3 regions of the Bradyrhizobium sp. 62B genome follow, and region 3 is predicted to be linked to each of the others. Evidence: predicted binding sites of a transcription regulator. Region 3 holds the regulator's gene; each other region holds the start of a gene.
What was found. The regulator LexA, encoded in region 3, represses DNA repair genes until DNA is damaged. The targets are predictions, from matches to a motif close to TGTTCNNNNTGTGTTCNG.
Positions count from the first base shown of each region.

Region 1: a site for LexA is predicted at 2,726-2,743, ahead of uvrA (excinuclease ABC subunit UvrA). Genes of this name have one in related genera too.
Region 2: a site for LexA is predicted at 3,741-3,758, ahead of ML401_RS33180 (DNA recombination protein RmuC). Genes of this name have one in related genera too.

Region 1 is NZ_CP092841.2:3,506,531-3,511,826, forward strand. Features, by position in the region: gene uvrA (excinuclease ABC subunit UvrA) at 1-2,630, opposite strand, end outside; gene ML401_RS16445 (outer membrane protein) at 2,933-3,625, opposite strand; gene ML401_RS16450 (single-stranded DNA-binding protein) at 4,205-4,702, shown strand; gene gyrA (DNA gyrase subunit A) at 5,058-5,296, shown strand, end outside.
Region 2 is NZ_CP092841.2:6,903,534-6,908,829, forward strand. Features, by position in the region: gene ML401_RS33155 (DUF805 domain-containing protein) at 1-51, shown strand, start outside; gene dapE (succinyl-diaminopimelate desuccinylase) at 48-1,214, shown strand; gene truA (tRNA pseudouridine(38-40) synthase TruA) at 1,289-2,026, opposite strand; gene fmt (methionyl-tRNA formyltransferase) at 2,033-2,956, opposite strand; gene def (peptide deformylase) at 3,094-3,618, opposite strand; gene ML401_RS33180 (DNA recombination protein RmuC) at 3,789-4,988, shown strand; gene ML401_RS33185 (MFS transporter) at 5,130-5,296, shown strand, end outside.
Region 3 is NZ_CP092841.2:3,392,528-3,397,823, reverse strand. Features, by position in the region: gene glp (gephyrin-like molybdotransferase Glp) at 140-1,351, shown strand; gene lexA (transcriptional repressor LexA) at 1,527-2,228, shown strand; gene ML401_RS15865 (hypothetical protein) at 2,761-3,195, shown strand; gene ML401_RS15860 (ComEC/Rec2 family competence protein) at 3,203-5,296, opposite strand, start outside.

The DNA of each region.
Region 1 (5,296 bases), 110 kb from region 3:
TTGGCGAGCTTGACGCGCTGGGCTTCGCCGCCCGACAAGGTCGTCGCCTGCTGGCCGACATGGATGTAGTCGAGGCCCACGCGGTGCAGGGTCTGGAAGGTTTCGCGCACGCGCGGCACCGCCTTGAAGAATTCGGCGGCTTCCTCGACGGTCATGTCGAGCACGTCGGCGATGCTCTTGCCCTTGAACAGGACTTCGAGCGTCTCGCGGTTGTAGCGCTTGCCTTTGCAGACGTCGCAGGTGACGTAGACGTCGGGCAAAAAGTGCATCTCGATCTTGATGACGCCGTCGCCCTGGCAGGCCTCGCAGCGGCCGCCCTTGACGTTGAAGGAGAAGCGGCCGGGCTCATAGCCGCGCGCCTTGGACTCGGGCAGGCCGGCAAACCATTCGCGGATCGGCGTGAAGGCGCCGGTGTAGGTCGCGGGGTTCGAGCGCGGCGTGCGGCCGATCGGCGACTGGTCGATGTCGATGATCTTGTCGATGTGCTCGAGGCCCTCGATGCGATCGTGCGGGGCGGCGCCCTCGCTGGCATTGTTCAGCTTGCGGGCGATGGCGCGGTACAGCGTGTCGATCAACAGCGTCGACTTGCCGCCGCCGGAGACGCCGGTGACGCAGGTGAACAGGCCGAGCGGGATTTCGGCGGTGACGTTCTTGAGGTTATTGCCGCGCGCGTTGACCACCTTGATGGTGCGGCGATGGTTCGGCGGGCGCCGCTCCGGCACCTCGACCTCGAGCTCGCCGGTCAGGTACTTGCCGGTCAGCGATTTCGGGTTGCGCATGATCTCGGCGGGCGTGCCCTCGGCGACAATGTGGCCGCCATGCATGCCGGCGCCGGGGCCGATGTCGAGCACGTAGTCGGCGAGGCGAATGGCGTCCTCATCATGCTCGACTACGACCACGGTGTTGCCGAGGTCGCGCAGCCTCTTGAGGGTGTCGAGCAGGCGAGCGTTGTCGCGCTGGTGCAAGCCGATCGAGGGCTCGTCCAGCACATAGAGCACGCCCGTCAGGCCCGAGCCGATCTGCGAGGCCAAACGGATGCGCTGGCTCTCGCCGCCGGACAGCGTGCCGGAGGAGCGGGATAAAGTGAGGTAGTTGAGACCGACGTCGAGCAGGAAGGTGAGGCGCTCGCGGATCTCCTTCAGGATGCGGCCGGCGATCTCGTTCTGCTGCGCGTTGAGCGCGTCGGGCACGGTCTCGAACCATTCGCCGGCCTTCTTGACCGACAGCTCCGAGATCTCGCCGATATGCTTGGCTCCGATCTTGACGCAGAGCGCCTCGGGCTTGAGCCGGAAACCCTTGCATCCCTCGCAGGGCACGTCGTGGAAGTATTTCGCCAGCTCCTCGCGCGCCCACTCGCTTTCGGTTTCGCGGTAGCGGCGGTTGATGTTGGTGATGACGCCCTCGAACGGCTTCTTGGTGTCGTAGGAGCGCACCCCGTCCTCATAGGAGAACTTGATCTCGTCCTCGCCGGAGCCGTGCAGGATCGCATTCTGCGTCTTCTTGGGCAGGTCCTTCCACTTGGTGGTCAGCGTGAACTTGTAGTGCTTGCCGAGCGCGGTCAGGGTCTGGATGTAATAGGGCGAGGACGATTTGGCCCAGGGCGCGATCGCGCCCTTGCCGATGGCGAGCTCCTTGTCGGGAATGACGAGGTCCTCGTCGACATGCTGCTCGACGCCGAGGCCGCCGCAGGCCGGGCAGGCGCCATAGGGATTGTTGAAGGAGAACAGTCTGGGCTCGACCTCTGGAATCGTGAAGCCGGAGACCGGGCAGGCGAACTTTTCCGAGAACAGCATGCGCTCGGGCCCGCTCTTGTCGTGGATCTTGGCGGTCTTCTTTTTCTCTTCGGTGGGAGCCGCCGTTGGGGCGTCGGCGAACTCGACGACGGCAAGGCCCTCGGCGAGCTTCAGCGCGGTCTCAAAGCTCTCGGCGAGGCGCTGGCCGATGTCGGCGCGCACCACGATGCGGTCGACGACGACGTCGATGTCGTGCGGGAATTTCTTGTCCAGCGTCGGCGCTTCCGCAAGCTCATGGAAGGTGCCGTCGATCTTGACGCGCTGAAAACCCTTCTTGAGCCATTCGGCGAGCTCCTTGCGGTACTCGCCCTTGCGGCCGCGCACGACGGGCGCGAGCAGATAGAGGCGGGTGCCCTCGGGCAGCGCCAGCACGCGGTCGACCATCTGCGAGACGGTCTGGCTCTCGATCGGCAGGCCGGTGGCCGGCGAATAGGGCACGCCGACGCGCGCCCACAGCAGGCGCATATAGTCGTAGATCTCGGTGACGGTGCCGACGGTCGAGCGCGGGTTTTTCGATGTCGTCTTCTGCTCGATCGAGATCGCGGGCGACAGGCCGTCGATCTGGTCGACGTCGGGCTTCTGCATCATCTCTAGGAATTGGCGCGCATAGGCCGAGAGCGATTCGACGTAGCGGCGCTGGCCCTCGGCGTAGATGGTGTCGAAGGCGAGTGAGGATTTGCCGGAGCCGGAGAGGCCGGTGAACACCACCAGCTTGTCGCGGGGAATCTCGACATCGATGTTCTTGAGGTTGTGCTCGCGCGCGCCACGGATCGTAATTGCGCGCAGGCTGGAGCCCACGTTCTGTTGTTGGCGCTTCGCCTTGATCACTTCATCCATCCCGCTGGTCCTCAAGGAATCCAAAGACGCGCGATCGCGCCAATGATGAAGGCGCGCTTCGCCCGGAACCGGGATCGGCGCCGATGGGGTTATCAGCGAACGTAGGAAGAACGCGCGCGGATTTCCAGAGGGAGTTGCGAATCGTCAACGGAATGTTGGCGCGCTGGCGGCATCTGGCAGCAGGCGGGCGCGGAACTGTAGAACGCGGCAGGCGAACGAGCGGGCAAACAACGAGCAAGGGCAAACAAAAAGGCCGGCACAAGGCCGGCCTTTCGTAGCGCGGGTAGCGTTTAAGTCGAAGCTCAGTACTTGGCGACGACCGGGGCGCCGAAGTGATAGTTCACGCCGACCTGCACGGTGTGGAAGTTGAGCGTGCCGGTGGGCAGGGCGCCCGAGAAGTAGGTCTCGCCGCCGAGGCTGCGATAGAGGTACTCGCCCTTGACGGTCCAGTTCGGAGCGAAGAACGCTTCGACGCCCGCACCGACGGTCCAGCCGGAGTGGAACTTGCTGTCGGAGATGGTCACGCCGAGAGCGCTGGCGCTCAGCTTGTTGTCGATCCAGGCATAGCCACCCGTGCCGTAGAACAGCACGTTGTTGACGGCCCAGCCGATACGGCCGCGAACGGTGCCCATCGCATCCGTCTTCGAGCTCAGGGTCGCCGTGGCAACACCGAAGCCGGGGACGAGGACCGGACCGGTGACCGACGCGCTGACGTCAGCCCACGCAGCATCGGCCTCGAGGCCGAACACGACGTTGCCGGTCTGCCAGTTGTAGCCGGCGGTGCCGCCGACGAAGCCGCCCTTCATCTTCGGGTCGCCCGAAGCGTTTTCCCAAGCGCCGCCACCAACGACACCGAGATAGAAGCCGGTCCAGTTGTAGACCGAAGCCATCGGAGCGACCGGAGCCTTGGTGTAGGGGCGCGCCGCGAGATCAGCAGCCGAAGCGGGGGCCGCCAGAGCGAACAAACAGGCCGAAGCCAACAAAACCTTTTTCATTTTCAACTAATCCCAGTCCCAGTTTCTGTTGTTGCCTTCCGCGGACGGAAGGGCAGCGGACTCAACGGCCCAACTGATGCCGTGCTTACACCACTGAAGCCGCAAGTTGTGTATCCGAAAAGCCACAGTGGTCGGAAAGGTGATGGTTACTGACTTATTTAACCCCTGAATCCCGCCCCGCCTGAAGAGGAGGGCGCGAGCTAGATCGTTAAATCATCCAAGGATATCAGATAGATATCCGTGCTTGACGAGTGGTGGGCCGCCCGGGGTCATTCAGGCTGATCATGCCGATGTCGCAATTCCGGCGATGCGCTTAGAACGTGTGAGGCTCCAGGCAGAGCGGCCGGGAGGTTCCCTAGCCGGTGAAAGTCAGAGTGCGTGTGGCGCTCTGTTCGGTCCCGGCCAGAAAGAACAAATCTGGAACGTGGCGAAGGTCGGTGCTATATGTGGGGATAACCTTGGGGGTGGTGGGCTGAGCGGCGCCCGCAAGCGTATAGGGTCGCCTCAACAGGGCGCAGAGGAACGCGGGCAGCGCGCTCGGCCTTTTGAAATCAGTGGCATTCGGAGTGGAGAGCGGCGATGGCGGGAAGCGTCAACAAGGTCATTCTGGTTGGAAATCTCGGCAAGGATCCTGAGATCCGCCGCACCCAGGACGGGCGGCCGATTGCGAATTTGAGCATCGCCACCTCGGAGACCTGGCGCGACAAGAATACTGGCGAACGCAAGGAGAAGACCGAGTGGCATCGCGTCGTGATCTTCTCAGAGCCGCTTTGCAAAATCGTCGAACAGTATCTGAAGAAGGGCGCCAAGGTTTACATCGAGGGCGCGCTTCAGACCCGCAAGTACACCGACCAGAGCGGTGTCGAGAAGTATTCGACCGAGGTCGTGCTCCAGGGCTTCAATTCGACGCTCACGATGCTCGACGGCCGCAGCGGCGGCGGTGGAGGCGGCAGCTTCGGCGACGAGCCGGGCGGTGATTTCGGCTCGTCAGGACCCGTCAGCAGCGCGCCGCGCCGTCCCGTGGCCGCCGGCGGCGGTGGCCGCAACAGCGACATGGACGACGATATCCCGTTCTGAGGACGGTCTGACGATAGGGGGGCGCCGGCAGGTTGGGCCGCGCCTGCCACGTCGTGTCAGCAAACCTTACTAATCGACAGGGCGGGCTCGGGATTTCCGGGCCCGCTTCATGTTTGGGTTGAACTCTGACCGCGCCGGGCAACCAGGCCGAAGAGGTGCGCGCCACCGCGCGATCGTTGAGGTGGCCGAAGCGATTTCGAAGGGCCTGTTCCATGCCCATCCGAGACACTCGTTGCAAGGCCGTAAGCTATTGGAAAAATAAGCGGAAAAAGCGCTTCCCTCGAGCCCGCAAGGGTGGTTATCAGGGCCCCGATGCGCTATATGATTCCCAGATAAAACCTCACCGGATTTCCCCTTGGCTGACGACGACGACAAGCCCGGCGACCAGCCGGCGCAACCCTCGGATATTCGCCCCGTCTCCATCTTCGAGGAGATGAAGAAGTCCTATCTCGACTACGCCATGAGCGTGATCGTGGCGCGGGCGCTGCCTGATGCCCGCGACGGCCTGAAGCCGGTGCACCGCCGCATCCTGTTCTCGATGAACGAGCAGGGGCACACGCCTGACAAGAAGTACGTGAAGTCCGCCCGCGTGGT
Region 2 (5,296 bases), 3.5 Mb from region 3:
CCGCCCAGTGCTAGCCCACCCGGCGGCATGCATGTTAAGCGGGGCGCATGACCGATGCTCTCTCCATTGCCCGCGATCTCATCCGCTGCCCCTCGGTAACCCCTGAAGATGCCGGTGCACTCGGGGTGCTCGAAAAAGCCTTGGGCGACGCAGGCTTCACCTGCCACCGCGTGACCTTCAGCGAGGAAGGTACCGCCGACGTCGACAATCTCTATGCGCGGATCGGCACCGAAGGCCCGCACATCACCTTTGCCGGCCACACCGACGTGGTGCCGCCGGGCGATGAGAGCGCTTGGAGCGTCGGCGCGTTCTCCGGCGAAGTGAAGGACGGCGTCCTGCACGGCCGCGGCGCCGTCGACATGAAGGGCGGCATCGCCTGCTCGGTGGCGGCGGTCCTGGAGCATCTGGCCGCCAACGGCGGCAAGCCGCGCCCCGACGGGGCGGGCTCGATCTCGTTCCTGATCACCGGCGACGAGGAAGACGTCTCGATCAACGGCACCATCAAGCTGTTGAAATGGGCGGCAGAGCGCGGCGAAAAATTCGATCATTGCGTGCTGGGCGAGCCCTCCAATGTCGAGACGCTCGGCGACACCATCAAGGTCGGCCGCCGCGGCTCGCAATCCGGCACGCTCTATGTCGACGGCGTGCAGGGCCACGTCGCCTATCCGCATCGCGCCTCCAATCCGGTGCCGGATATTTCGCGGCTGATCGTCGCCATCAGCGACGAGCCGCTCGACCATGGCAGCGCGCAGTTCCAGGCGTCCAATCTCGAATTCACCTCGGTCGACGTCGGCAACAAGGCCAACAACGTGATTCCGGGCGAGGCCCGCGCCAAATTCAACATCCGCTACAACGACAACCACACCCAGGCGAGCTTGCGCGAACTGGTCGAGACGCGCCTCGCCAAGGCCTGCGGCAACCGCATCAAGGCCCGCATCGTCTGGGAGCCCTCGAACTCCAACGTGTTCGTGACCAAGCCCGGCCCGTTCACCGATCTCGCGGTGTCCGCGATCGAGGAAGTGACCGGGCGCAAGCCGGAGCTGTCGACGTCAGGCGGCACGTCGGATGCGCGTTTCATTTCGAGCTACTGCCCGGTGATCGAGTTCGGCCTGGTCGGCCAGACCATGCACCAGGTCGACGAGCGCGTGCCGGTGGCCGATCTGGAGAAGCTGACGAAGGTCTATCGCGGGATTTTGACGCGGTATTTTGGGTAGGCCCCTATATCGCCCAGCCCTCCGCCGTCATGCCGGGCTTGTCCCGGGCATAACATCCGTGGCGGTATCAGGCCCTAATAATCCACCTTCATCAGATACAGCCCGTCCGGCGGCGCGACGATGCCGCATGCGGCGCGGTTGCGGGCTTCAAGCGCTGCGGAGAGATCATCCGCGGTCCAGCGGCCCTCGCCGACCCAGACTAGCGAGCCCACCATCGAGCGCACCTGGCTGTGCAGGAACGAGCGCGCGGAGGTAACGATGATGATCTCGCGGCCATCACGCGTCACGTCGAGCTGGTCGAGGGTTTTCTCCGGCGACTTGGCCTGGCATTCGGTGTCGCGAAACGTCGTGAAATCGTGCTTGCCGAGCAAGCGTTGCGCCGCCGCATGCATCGCGTCGGCATCGAGCTTGCGCGGCACGCGCCAGGCGTGGCCGATGTCGAGGGCGAGATTGGCGCGGGTGTTGATGACGCGATAGCGGTAGTGCCGCTTCACCGCCGAGAAGCGCGCCTCGAAACTATCAGGCACGATCTCGGCCTCCAGCACCGCGACCGGGTGCGGCCGCAGATGCGCATTGAGCCCGTCGCGAAAACGGCCCGGCGGAAATGGCTTGTCGACGTCGACATGCGCGACCTGGCCGCGCGCATGCACGCCGGCATCGGTTCGGCCGGCGCCGTGCACGCGCAAATCCGCACCGGTCATCGCCTTCACGGCCGCCTCCAGCGCGCCCTGCACCGAGGGCAGCGTGTCCTGGATCTGCCAGCCGAAGAACGGCGCGCCGTCATATTCGATGGTGAGCTTGTAGCGGGGCATCGCTGACTAGTTGAACCTCGCTCCCGCCTTCAACGGCGTGCCGCGCAAGAAGTCCGCGGCCTGCATCCGGCCCTTGCCTTCGCGCTGCAGCTCGATGATGCGGATCGCGCCTTCGCCGCAGGCGATGGTGAGCTGATCGTCGAGCACCGCGCCCGGTTCGCCCGCGCCTTGTCCCAGCTCGCAGCGCAGGATCTTGACGCGCGAATTCTCCAGCTCCGCCCAGGCGCCGGGGAACGGCGAGAGGCCGTGGATGTGACGCAGCACCTCGCGCGCCGGCTTGCTCCAGTCGATCCGCGCCTCGGCCTTGTCGATCTTGGCGGCATAGGTGACGCCTTCCTCGCTCTGCTTCCTGAGCTGGAGCCCACCGCGGGCGAGCGCGGCCATCGCGCGCACCATGAGATCGGCGCCTAACCGCGACAGGCGATCATGCAGATCGAGCGCGGTCATGCCGTCGGTGATGGCAAGCCGCTCGGCCATGGCGACGTCGCCGGTATCCAAGCCGACATCCATCTTCATCACCATGACGCCGCTCTCGGCATCGCCGGCCATGATCGCGCGGTTGATCGGCGCCGCGCCACGCCAGCGCGGCAGCAGCGAGGCGTGCAGATTGTAGCAGCCGAGTTTCGGCGCATCGAGGATCGCCTGCGGCAGGATCATGCCGTAGGCGACCACGACAGCGGCATCAGCCTCGAACGCGCGGAATTCGGCAAGTGCCTCTTCGGTCTTCAACGTCTTTGGCGTCAGCACGGGCACGCCGAGTTTTCGCGCGGCTTCCTCGACCGGGGTCGGCTGCAATTGCAGGCCGCGCCGCCCGCCCGGCTTCGGCGCGCGGGTATAGACGGCTGCGATCTCGTGGCCGTGCGCGACGAGCTCGAGCAGCGTCGGCACGGAGAAATCGGGCGTGCCCATGAAGATCAGGCGAAGGGGCATGTGGCAGCGTTCGGGTGAGAGTTCTGGTTCTCCGTCATGCCCGGGCTTGTCCCGGGCATCCGCGTTCTTGGCCGAGAAGGAAGCAAGGCGTGGATGGCCGGGTCAAGCCCGGCCATGACGGCTGGAGACGTGTCGCTTTATTCCGCGCGCTTGGCGGCTTTCTCGAACTTCTTCATCACGCGGTCGCGCTTGAGCTTCGACAGATAGTCGACGAACAGGACGCCGTTGAGATGATCGATCTCGTGCTGGATGCAGGTGGCGTAGAGGCCTTCGGCGTCCTCCTCGTGCACCTTGCCGTCGAGATCGGTGAAGCGCACGCGCACTTTCGCGGGGCGTTCGACCTCCTCGTAATATTCGGGGATCGAGAGGCAGCCTTCCTCGTAAACCGACAGCTCCTCGGACGAGGCGATGATCTCGGGATTGATGAAGACGCGCGGCAGCGGCTTGGTCTCGCCGTTCTCGTCGCGCTTGGCGAGGTCCATGGTGATCAGCCGCAGCGGCTGCGCGATCTGGATCGCGGCCAGGCCGATGCCGGGCGCGTCGTACATGGTCTCGAACATGTCGTCGGCAAGCTTGCGGATCTCCGAGGTGACCTTCTCGATCGGCTTGGAGACCAGACGCAGCTGCTTGTCGGGCAGGATGATGATTTCTCTGAGGGCCATGGCCGCGATTTAAGCCCCAGGCCGGATGCGGTCAATGCGGCCAGGAACCCTGTTAACCCCTCGCTAACCATAAAACTTCGTCTTTTGTTAACCATAAAAATTAGGGGACCATTAACCGCGTACGTTCTCCCTTCGTTCGCTAAAGCCCGGCGAATCGGCTACAAGGCGCCATGAACGAGATCATTTTCATGCTGGGCGAATGGCCGGTGCGCACCGTCGATGCGCTGATCGGCTTCGGGGCCCTCGTCCTCATCCTGCTGGTGGCCATCGCAATCGTCATCGCGCGGTCCGGCCGGCGCGGCGCGGAACTCGCGATGGCACATGCGATCCGGGCCGACGAGCTCGAGGAGCGCTTGAGCGAGGTGCTGCGCGCCCAGAGCGAGTCTTCCGGCCGGGTCGACGCCATGACCCAGGCACTGGCGGGACGCCAGGCCGAGATGGCGCGGGCGGTCAACGAGCGGCTGGATTCGGTGACCCATCGCGTCGGCCAGTCCATGGAACATTCGACCCGCAACACCATGGAGAGCCTGCGCGCACTGCACGAGCGGCTCGGCATCATCGACAGCGCGCACAAGAACCTCACCGATCTCACCACGCAGGTGACGACCTTGCGAGACGTACTCGCCAACAAGCAATCGCGCGGCGCCTTCGGCCAGGCGCGGATGGAGGCGATCGTCCAGGATGGCCTTCCCAAGGGGGCCTACGAGTTCCAGTTCACGCTCTCGACCGGCAAGCGGCCCGACTGTGTCGTGTTCCTGCCCGACCAGCGCCCGCTCTGCATCGACGCGAAATTCCCGCTGGAGGCGATGACGGCGCTGCATGACGCCCGCACCGACGAGGAGAAGCGCGTTGCCACGCAGCGGCTGCGCGGCGACGTGATGAAGCATGTCAGCGACATCGCCGAAAAATATCTCGTCACCGGCGAGACCCAGGAGATGGCGCTGATGTTCGTGCCGTCGGAATCGGTCTACGCCGAGATCCATGACGGCTTCGACGACGTGATCCAGAAGGCCTACCGCGCCCGCGTCGTGCTGGTGTCGCCCTCGCTGCTGATGCTGGCAATCCAGGTGATGCAGCAGATCATGAAGGACGCGCGCATGCGCGATGCCGCCGACCAGATCCAGACCGAAGTGATCAAGCTCGGCGACGACCTGGGTCGTCTCAGGGATCGCGTGGTCAAACTGCAGAAGCATTTTTCCGATGCGAACGAGGACGTCCGCCAGATCCTGATCTCCGCCGACAAGATCGAAAAGCGCGCAGGCCGCATCGAGGAGCTTGATTTCAGCAAGAGCGATGCGGCGGAAGGCCCGCGGCTGGTGGCAACCGGCGCGCCGGAGCTGTTCCCGAGAAAGCTTCAGGCGGGGGAGTAGAGCCCACACCGTCATGGCCGAGCTTGTCCCGGCCATCCACGACCTTCCAGCCGCACCGGGAACGTGGATGCCCGGGACGAGCCCGGGCATGACGAGTTTTGTAGCAGAGGCATCACGGCCAGAATCTGCTAACACCGCCCCATGACCGCACCCGACGCGACCTCCCCCGCCGCCGCTCCTGCGACCTCCTGGCGCGATAGTCTTGCCGTTTACCTGCAGCCGCGGGTGCTGATCGTGCTGTTCCTCGGCTTCTCCTCCGGCCTGCCGCTGGCATTGTCGGGCTCGACGCTGCTGGTGTGGATGCGCGA
Region 3 (5,296 bases):
CATGCCCTGACGAACTTGCACTCCTCCACCACGGAGATCACGCAGGATAGATCATCCCGCGCGCTGCTTTGCCTCGCGCCTGCGGTCGGCTAGAACTCTCGCCGCCCCATTGAACGATGTGCGAGCAGGAGTTTTGCCCGTGGCCCTGATGCCGGTTTCCGACGCCCTTGCCGCGGTGCTGGCAGGTGCAGAGCCGCTGCCTGAACAGATGGTTGCACTCGACGAGGCCTATCACCGCGTGCTGGCACATGATGTCGCGGCGCGGCGCACGCAGCCGCCGCAAGCCATGTCGGCGATGGACGGCTATGCGGTGCGCGCGGCCGACGCAGCAGCGATCGATTCCCGGCTGACGGTGATTGGCGAGGTCGCCGCCGGCCGTCCTTTCGCGAGAGCGGTCGGCGCCGGCGAAGCCGTGCGGATCTTCACCGGCGGCGTCGTTCCCGACGGTGCGGACGCGGTCGTGATCCAGGAGGACACCGTCGCGGACGGCAACAGCGTCACGATCAAGGAAGCCGCGATCACCGGACGGCACATCCGCCCGGCCGGCGTCGACTTCCGTGAGGGTGACGTCCTCCTCCGCAAGGGCACGCGTCTGACCGAGCGCGATCTCGCGCTCGCTGCCGGAATGAATTACCCGCAGCTCGCCGTCTGCCGCCGTCCCAAGGTCGCGATCCTCGCCACCGGTGACGAACTGGTGATGCCGGGCTCAGCGCCCGGGCACGGCCAGATCGTCTATTCCAACGGCTATGCCCTGCACGCGCTCGCCCGCAGCGAGGGCGCCGACACCGTCGACCTCGGCGTCGCCGCCGACACGCTGGAGGCCACCACATCAGGCATCCGCCGCGCTCGCGAGAGCGGTGCCGATATCCTAATCACGACCGGCGGCGCGTCGGTCGGCGACCACGACCTGGTCCAGCAGGCACTCAGGGGCGAAGGCATCGCGATGGCGTTCTGGAAGATCGCCATGCGGCCGGGCAAGCCAATGATGCACGGGCGGCTCGGCGCCATGCGCGTGATCGGCCTGCCCGGCAATCCCGTGTCGTCCTATGTGTGCGCCTTCCTGTTCATGGTGCCGCTGATTCGCGCCTTGTCAGGCCGCTCGGTGATTCATCATCGTCGCGAACGTGCCGTGCTCGCCTGCGATCTCGGTGCCAACGACCAGCGCGAGGATTACTTGCGCGCGCGCCTCGAGCTGCGCGACGACGGCACGCTGGTCGCGCTTCCCGTCAGCCATCAGGATTCCTCTCTGCTTGCGAATCTTGCTGCGGCACAGGTACTTCTCGTGCGCCCACCCTTCGCGCCGAAGGCCGAGGCCGGAAGCCCCTGCGAGGTGCTGCGGCTCCCCGTCTGAGTGCACGGCCACACGCATTCCGCGAACCGCGCTTCGTTCACGGTAAATTAAGCAGTTGCGGAACATGTATCGAACATATAGTGTCCGTTCATGATTTGTTTCGAGGATGTAGCGGCTTATCGCTGAACTCATCGTCTCGGAATCGAACGACATCAACCGGGGGACTTTGGTCGAGATGTTAACGCGCAAACAATACGAGCTTCTGCGGTTCATCAGCGAGCGTTTGAAGGAAAGCGGCGTGCCGCCCTCCTTCGACGAGATGAAGGATGCGCTCGACCTGCGCTCGAAGTCGGGCATCCACCGCCTGATCACCGCGCTCGAGGAGCGCGGCTTCATCCGCCGGCTGCCCAACCGCGCCCGCGCCATCGAAGTGATCAAGCTGCCGGAGCTCCAGGCTGCCGCCGGCGCCCGGCGCGGCTTCACGCCGAGCGTCATCGAGGGCAATCTCGGCAAGATCCGCGCGAGCTCCAGCCCGCCCGTGGACGAGGGCGAGCGGCCCGTTGCGGTGCCCGTGATGGGCCGGATCGCGGCCGGCACGCCAATCGAGGCATTGCAGACCCGCAGTCACACCATCAGCGTGCCGCCCGACATGCTCGGCTCGGGCGAGCATTACGCTCTCGAGGTGCGCGGTGATTCCATGGTCGAGGCCGGTATCCTCGACGGCGACATGGCGCTGATCCAGCGCAACGAGAGCGCCGACACCGGCGACATCGTGGTGGCGCTGATCGACGACGAGGAGGCTACGCTCAAGCGCTTCCGCCGCCGCGGCGCGTCGATCGCGCTCGAGCCTGCCAATGCCGCCTATGAGGTGCGTATCCTGCCGCCGAACCGGGTGAAGATTCAGGGCAAGCTGATTGGGCTTTACCGGAAGTACTGAGTCCGGAAGAACTCAGTCCGAAAGTAGTTTTGGCGCCTGCGTGCGCCTTCGGTCGGCGTCGCCGATCTGAGATTGGAGCGGATGAATGTCCGCTCCGGCTGGATGATCATTCTGGTTCTGCACAGATTATCTGGCCCCTCCTCCACGGCCATCTTCGGCGGACCGCAGCGACATCGCGTCTGGGCGTTTCGGGTTCGGAAGACCAGATCGTTTGGGTGCAGCGGTCGCGGCATCGGGGCACGGGGCCGTTGCTGCGCCATCGGATTGCCATGTCCGCAACACCCAATTGCGCAGCGCCGCGATCGCGCCGGCAATGCGAAGTGTCGCTTTTGCAGTCGCTGACAGGCGCCGGCGTAATGCACCTCAGCCAGCTTTGTTCCTGGCGAATTCGGGAAAGTTAAAGTGATCGCGGGGTGCGGATCCCAGCCGCAGATTTGCCTACAACCAAGCACAGCGTTGGTGTTTAAACTCTGACAGAGGCCTGTGCCTCCAAGAGAGGCGCGGGTCGCTATCTTCACATGAGGAGCACCCGATGTGTGACTATAGCCTGCATGCCGTCGCGACGCGCCCCGCAGAAGTCGGCGAGACGATCGTCACGACAACCTTCCGCGGCACCTCGACGCGCGGCTTCGCATCCGAAGCCGACCTCTCCGTTGCGGTCTGCCTGCTGCCGGGAACGGAGCTCGCCTTCGCAGACAACGTCCGTTACGACAACCGCTGGATCTGGACGCGCACCGTCAACTCCCGCGTCGGCAAGTTCGGCAAGATCGATCCGCACATTCCCGATCGCCATCACGACGCGATCGAATTCCCTGATGGCAAATACGTGCTGGTGACTCAGCTCGTCGAAGGCCAGCGCGCAACCGTGCTGCAATTGCCCGTGACCCAACCGGTCGGCGAGCGCGAGCACAAGCCTGAGATCATCGCCGATAGCCGTTCGCCCGTCACACCGCTGCCGCTGGGCTGACAGAGGCTCAGTCCTCCGCCTGAAGATCGGCCTCCGACGGGGTCGCATCCTTGGCGCGCGGAGCCGCCGCCCTCGGCATGAGGGCTCCTTCGAAATCTCCCTCGCCGGCGGCCGCCGGCGACCAGGGACGGCTCGTGCCCCTCGCCCTCACCGCCTGAACTGCAAATCCGTCGCCACGCCGTGTCAACGCCAGCGCGCCCTGGCGAACGAGCCGCTGCCGATCCACCATCATCGCCGCGCAATCGGGCGGTGCGGGCCGTGACGTCACGACCAGTGCGGCACGGCTGCAATCGTCCGCGAGCGCATCGATGCGCGAGGCCAACGCAACCAGGCGCCCGTCGGCAAGCGGCGTGGCGCAGCCGGCCTCGTCGCACGACACCCCCTCGGCCAGCGCGCTGCTGCCGGCATCGCGCGGATCGGCGTCGGCCGCCAGCCACTCCTTCAGCATGAAATTGTCCTTGCCCGTCCTGATCAGGTGCAGGCGCCCGTCCCCGCCCCGCACCGCGACGCTGGCGCCGTCCCCGGCGATCAGGATATCGGGCTGCCGCACCGACAGGCCCCACGCGATGGACGTCAGCAGCACCACGGCACCGCACCAGCGCAAGGGCGTGCGCAACAGGCCCATCACGATGATGCCGAGGCTCGCGGCGATCAGCGGCGCGATCCCAAACGCCGGGATGCGGCCGACCGCGCCCGGCAAGGCCGCGACCCAGCGCGAGACCGCGACCATCCAGTCGATGCCGAGGCCCATCAGCCACCAGAAGACGCCATCGAGCCCGAAAGGCGCGGCCAGCAATCCCAACAGCCCCGCCGGCATCACCAGTGCCGAGACCACCGGCATCGCACCGAGATTGGCGAGCACGCCATAGGGCGTGACACGATGGAAGTGGAAGGCGGCATAGGGCGTGGTCGCAAGCCCCGCGATCAGCGAGGCCAGGAACAGCATCGCGATCTCGCGGCCGCCCCACAGCGCGACGCGCGCGGTGGCCGAATGATCGGGCGAGGCCAGCAGGTTCGGCATGCCGATCTGCACCAGCGCCACCAGCCCGAGCGTTGCCGCAAACGACATCTGGAAGCTCGGATGCACCAGCGCCTCCGGCGCGACCGCAAGCACGATCAGCGCCGCCACCGCCAGCGTGCGGAAGGTGATGGCGCGGCGATCGACCATCACCGCGATCAGCACCACCGCCGTCATGAAGAACGACCGTTGGGTTGCGACCTCGGCGCCCGAGAGCAGCAGATAGAACGCAGCCGCGACGAATGCTGCAGCCGCCGACCATTTCTTGATGGCGAAGCCGGCCGCCAGGCCCGGGATCAACGCCAGCAGCGCGCGCACCGCGAAGAAGACGACGCCGGCGACCACCGCCATGTGATAGCCGGAGATCGAGAGAACGTGTCCTAGCCCGGAGATGAACATCGCATCGTTGACAGGGGCGGAAATCGCATCGCGCCGCCCGGTGAGCAGTGCAGTTGCGATCGCGCGGTTGTCGCCCTCGAGCGTTGCGCGGATGCGGGCGTCGATCGCATCGCGCAGGCCCTGCATGAAGGCGGCATAGCGCAGCCGCAGGCCGCCCGCATCAGGCGGGATTGCAGCCGTAATTGCGCCCATCACGAAGCCGGAGGCGCCGATGCCCTGGAAGAACATGTCGCGTGAAAAGTCGTAGCTGCCGGGGCGGACCGGCGTGAGCGGCGGCATCAGCCGCGCCTTCAATTGAACGAAGCTGCCGACCTCGGGCGCGGTGCCCTTGCGCACGGAGAGGCGGACGCGGTCGAGCTTGACGTCGCTGCGCTGCGCCTCCATCGCGGTGACACGCAGCACGAAGCGATCGGTGCGCTCGCGGATGTCGCGCGTCTCGACGAAGCCCGACAGCGACACCGAATAGAGTGGTTTTGCGAGTACGGTGTGGGCAATGCGCGCGGTCTTCCAGGTCGCCACGGCAAAGCCCGCCGCGACCGCTGCGATCATGATCGCCGGCGCGAACAGCCGGCTCCGCCGCAACAGGGCCGCGCCGAGCAGCAGCGCGATCGCCGTCGCGGCGACAATCCACAGCACCGGCTCATGATCGGCGGAAAAATAGAGCGCGATGCCGCCGCCGAAGGC